2 regions of the Demequina ureilytica genome follow, and region 2 is predicted to be linked to the other one. Evidence: riboswitches for the same ligand, from Rfam matches in the RefSeq annotation. Region 2 holds a riboswitch; the other holds the start of a gene.

Region 1 (2,449 bases), 440 kb from region 2:
GGGGCGGTACGAGGGGCTCCACACGTCGCCGCCATCGTTGATCGAGAAGTACCGGCCGCCGTCGTCGACGGGGGTGTTGTTGTAGCGGTAGCGCGTGAGGCGGCGCATCTTCGCGTCGCGGTAGAAGCTGTACCCGCCGCCGGTGTGCGACACGAGGCCGAAGAACTCCTGCGAGCCCAGGTAGTTGATCCACGGGAACGGGGTGTGGGGCGTCGTGATGACGTACTCGCGCGCTTCATCGTCGAAGTGACCGAACTGCATGGGGGTAGAGCCTTCCGCCAAGGTGTGTGAGCCGCGTCCCACTCTAGCCGAACTCGAAACGTTGCGATATCTCCCGGCCGGGACCGTTCATACGGCCGATGCGCCCGTCCACCTGGGTGCACTGCGCGCACCCCGGTAGGTTGTCACCATGCTGCTCTCCGACCGCGACATCCGCGCCCAGATCGACTCGGGCCGCGTGGTCCTCGATCCGTACGAGCCGGACATGATCCAGCCCTCGTCGATCGATGTGCGGCTCGACAGGTTCTTCCGGATCTTCGACAACCACAAGTACGCGGCCATCGACCCGTCGGTCGAGCAGCCGGACCTCACCCGGCTCATCGACGTCGATGACGAGCGCCCGTTCGTGCTGCACCCCGGCGAGTTCGTGCTGGGCTCGACCTACGAGACCGTGACCCTGCCCGATGACGTCGCTGCGCGGCTCGAGGGCAAGTCATCGCTGGGACGCTTGGGGCTGCTGACTCACTCCACGGCGGGGTTCATCGACCCGGGCTTCGTGGGCAACGTGACTCTCGAACTGTCCAACACCGCGACGCTGCCCATCAACCTGTGGCCCGGCATGAAGATCGGCCAGCTGTGCTTCTTCCAGCTGTCCTCCGCCGCCGAGCACCCCTACGGCTCGGGCAAGTACGGCTCGCGCTACAGCGGCCAGCGCGGCCCCACCGCGAGCCGGAGCTTCCAGAACTTCCACCGCACCGATATCTAGACAACGCAGCTATCTAGACAACGCAGAGATCTGAAACCGGCCATCGCCTGAGCCGCGGGTCCGCGACCAGGCCTCCCGCGCATCGGCGTTATGCTGTCTGAGCAACGACAGGGGAGCGCTTCCCGCAAGGGACCAGAGCGCTGAGAGTGCGGACCAGCCGCAGACCCTCGAACCTGATCCGGATGATGCCGGCGTAGGGAGTCGAGACTCGTCCCCTCCTACTCGTGGGAGGTTCCACACATGCGTGCACTGCGCACCACGACCGCACTGGCGGTCACCGCATCCTTCGTACTCCTCGCAGGCTGCTCCAGCGACGACCCCGCCGATCCCTCGCCCGAGCCGAGCGCTGACGAGAGCTCGCCGAGCGCATCGGCCGATCTCGATGGCCAGAGCGTCACCGTCGTCACGCACGACAGCTTCGCGGTGCCGGATGACGTCCTGGCGGCCTTCGAGGAGGACTCGGGCCTCGACGTCACCTTCGTGCAGCCCGGCGACGCCGGCACGCTCGTGAACCAGCTGATCCTCACCCAGGACGCGCCGCTGGGCGACGTCGTGTTCGGCGTCGACAACACGTTCGCGTCGCGTGCGATCGAGGAGGGCGTGTTCGCCGACTACAAGCCCACGGCCCCCGCCGCGGCGGACGCCGCCGAGTACGCGGTGGCCGGCTCGCAGGCGCTCACCGCGATCGACTACTCCGACGTGTGCCTCAACTACGACATCGGATGGTTCGAGGAGACGGGTCGCGAGGTTCCGGAGAACCTGGGACTGTTGTCCGACCCCGAGTACAACGGCATCCTGTCCGTCACCAACCCCGCCACCTCTTCACCCGGGCTCGCGTTCCTGCTGGCCACCATCGCGGAGTTCGGCGAGGACGGCTGGGAAGACTACTGGCGCGCGCTGGCCGACAACGACGTGCGCGTCACGTCGTCGTGGTCGGACACCTACTTCGTGGACTTCTCGGCCCCGAACTACGGCGGCGACTACCCCGTGGTCCTCAGCTACGCCTCGTCCCCGCCGTCCGAGGTCATCGACGGTGAGCCCACCACGGCCGCGCTGCTCGACACGTGCTTCCGTCAGGTGGAGTACGCGGGAGTGCTGGAAGGCGCCGAGAACCCCGAAGCCGGCCAGGCCGTCATCGACTGGATGCTCTCCGACGACTTCCAGGCCAGCGTGCCCGAGAACATGTACGTCTACCCCGTCTCCTCACAGGTCGACGTGCCCGCGGAGTGGGCCGAGTACGCGCCGCTGGCCGACGAGCCGCACACCATGGACCCCGAGGTGATCTCCGAGAACCGCGACGCGTGGATCGAGTCCTGGACCGAGATCGTCCTCGACTGATCTAGGTCAAGGGACCGCGATGGGCACACGGCGGCTCCACCATTCCTTGGGGTGGTGGGCGCTCGCCGCTGTGCCTTTGGCGTTCCTCGGGCTGTTCTTCCTGTGGCCGCTCGCCGCGGTCATGGG
Region 2 (2,449 bases):
CAGCCACGATCGGCGGAGTCCTGGTCCTCGCAGCGACCGGGCTGGACCTGGCACTGACGCTGCTGCATCCAACTCGTAGTGGATACCTGAGCCGCGTTGCCACCAGCGTCACCTGGCGGCTTGCCCGGACCACGGCGACTCGACTGCGCCGCAACGCCATCATCGGGTACGCGGGCCCGGCCATGATGCTGGCCCAACTGTCGAGTTGGGTCCTGGGTCTTTGGCTCGGATTCGCTCTCATCTACACCGGTCAACTCGATCAACTGGGGTACATGCCTCCTCACGACGACGCGAGCATCACCTTCGTCGACGCCATCTATTTCAGCGGTGTCTCGCTGTCCACCGTGGGCTTTGGGGAACTGGTGGCCGAGAACGATGCGCTTCGCCTGACCAGCGCGGTGCAGGCGGCGTGTGGACTGGCGGTGTTCGGCGCATCGATCTCCTACCTGCTCACCGTGTATCCATTGGTCTCCGAGACGCGCATCATCGCGCGGCTGCTGACCAGCGCCCAGAACCACCGTGGAGCGGCCGAGCTGGTGGTGCACGGCGGGCAGTCGCGGCTGCAGTCGCTGCAGCGCGACCTCATTCAGCTCGACGAGAGCACGCAACGTTTCCCGATCCTGTACTACTTCCACGCCAATGACGCCAGCGCGTCGCTCGGCAGCGCGATTCGCGGAGCCAGCCTGGTCACCATGCAGCTCCAGTTCGGGCTGGCGGGTCACGCCGTGCCGTATGGGCATTGGTACGGGCAGGTCCTCGGCAGGACCCTCACGCGCGTGACCGAGCACTTCAGTGAGCGCTTTCACCCCGGCGCCGATGCCTCCGCAACTCCCCAGCACACCTCCGAGCAGGTGGACCAGCAGTTGGCGCGCATTCGCGCGGCTGCCGCCGAAGTCACCGGAGTGCACGCCGAGGAAGAGGCGGACCGTGACGCTCTCGCGCACCTCCTGGATCACACCAACACGTTCCTCGCCGAGCTCGAACGCCAGCACCTCCACTCGCACGAGCGCATCTGACTTCCTGGCCCCACTGGACCTAGGGCGCGGTGTCCCCACGCCGCGCACGTGCAGCCGCCTGGACCCGTGCCGCGCAATATGAGTACGATGCAAGGGCAAACGCGGGGAGCTCGGGGCAGCCGAGCTGAGAGTACGGCCACCAGCGCGCCGTAGACCCGAGAACTTGACCTGGGTAATGCCAGCGTAAGGACGTGTCTTCGGCACGGGCGTGAGCACGATGGGGCCTGCCGTGGCCCTGCACCGCACACGCTCATAGAAGCCGACGACGGCTGCCTGTGCGCCGTGCGGACCCCCGGGTCCGACGCCAAGGAGTCACCAGTGATCGCCGAGATCCAAGTCCTGCCCCGCCCCGTGGGCACTCCCGATGACCGTTACGCACACGTCGATGCCGCCATCGCCACCATCGAGGCCTCTGGCCTGTCCTACGAGGTAGGCGCGATGGGCACCACCCTCGAGGGCTCTCCCGACGAGGTCTGGGCCCTGCTCCGGCAGGTGCACGAGTCCACGCTCGCGGCCGGTGCGGAGGGCTGCATGTCCATGATCAAGGTGTCCGGCGGCGTCGGCGACGCCGGACCCAGCGTCCAGGACCTGGTGGGCAAGCACCGCCGATGATGCGCGGCACCCGTGGGCGCGCCGCGCTCATCGGCACCGGCACCGTCGTCGCGCTGCTCGCGGCGTGGGAGGCGGCAGTGCGCCTGGGCGACCTGCCTGAGTTCGTGCTGCCCAGCCCCACCCAGGTGGTGACAGCCGGGGTCAGCCAGGCCCCCGCGCTCGGCCAGCACATCAGCACCACCGCCACCGAGGCGGTGCTCGGGCTCGCGCTCGGCACCGCCCTCGGGTGGCTGCTGGCCGTGCTGACCTCGGCCGTCGCGTCCATCGGCCACATCGCCCAACCCGTGGTGCTACTCAGCCAGACTATCCCCACTGTGGTACTCGCGCCGCTGATGATTCTGTGGGCGGGGTTCGGGCTCGCCTCCAAGGTGGTGCTGGTCGCGCTCACCGTGTTCTTCCCGGTGCTCGTGGCCGCGACCGCCGCCATTCGGGAGGTCGATGGCGAGTACGCCGACACCGTCGCAGGGCTGGGCGGAACCCGGGCGCATCAGATGTGGCTCGTGCGCCTGCCGGCCTCCGTGCCGGGGGCTCTCGCCGGCCTGCGTATCGCCGCTACCTACGCCGTAGGTGCCGCAGTGGTGTCCGAGTACCTCGCCGGCGAGTCCGGCATCGGCGTGTTCATCCAACGCTCTCGCAAGGCGTACGCCGTGGACCAGATCTTTGTCGGGATCGCGCTCATCGCGCTTCTGACGGCCGTGCTGGTCGCGGCGATCACGCTGCTGCGCCGCGTCGCGACGCCATGGCAGCACCACCTTCCTCAGCACTGACCGAACCTTCCCCACCCCCCTTCCAAGGAGAGAAATCATGAATCGTGACCACCG

Evidence for each region. Region 2 has a riboswitch for thiamine pyrophosphate ahead of ACNI3K_RS05705 (thiamine-binding protein). Riboswitches for the same ligand answer to the same signal wherever they lie in the genome.
Region 1: another riboswitch for thiamine pyrophosphate. It lies ahead of ACNI3K_RS03605 (thiamine ABC transporter substrate-binding protein); the one in region 2 lies ahead of ACNI3K_RS05705 (thiamine-binding protein).

The regions. Positions count from the first base shown of each region.
Region 1 is NZ_JBLZIE010000001.1:800,947-803,395, reverse strand. It holds gene ACNI3K_RS03615 (glycoside hydrolase family 94 protein) at 1-261, opposite strand, end outside; gene dcd (dCTP deaminase) at 410-985, shown strand; TPP riboswitch at 1,085-1,202, shown strand; gene ACNI3K_RS03605 (thiamine ABC transporter substrate-binding protein) at 1,226-2,323, shown strand; gene ACNI3K_RS03600 (ABC transporter permease) at 2,343-2,449, shown strand, end outside.
Region 2 is NZ_JBLZIE010000001.1:1,244,173-1,246,621, reverse strand. It holds gene ACNI3K_RS05710 (potassium channel family protein) at 1-1,016, shown strand, start outside; TPP riboswitch at 1,109-1,223, shown strand; gene ACNI3K_RS05705 (thiamine-binding protein) at 1,335-1,628, shown strand; gene ACNI3K_RS05700 (ABC transporter permease) at 1,625-2,395, shown strand; gene ACNI3K_RS05695 (ABC transporter substrate-binding protein) at 2,433-2,449, shown strand, end outside.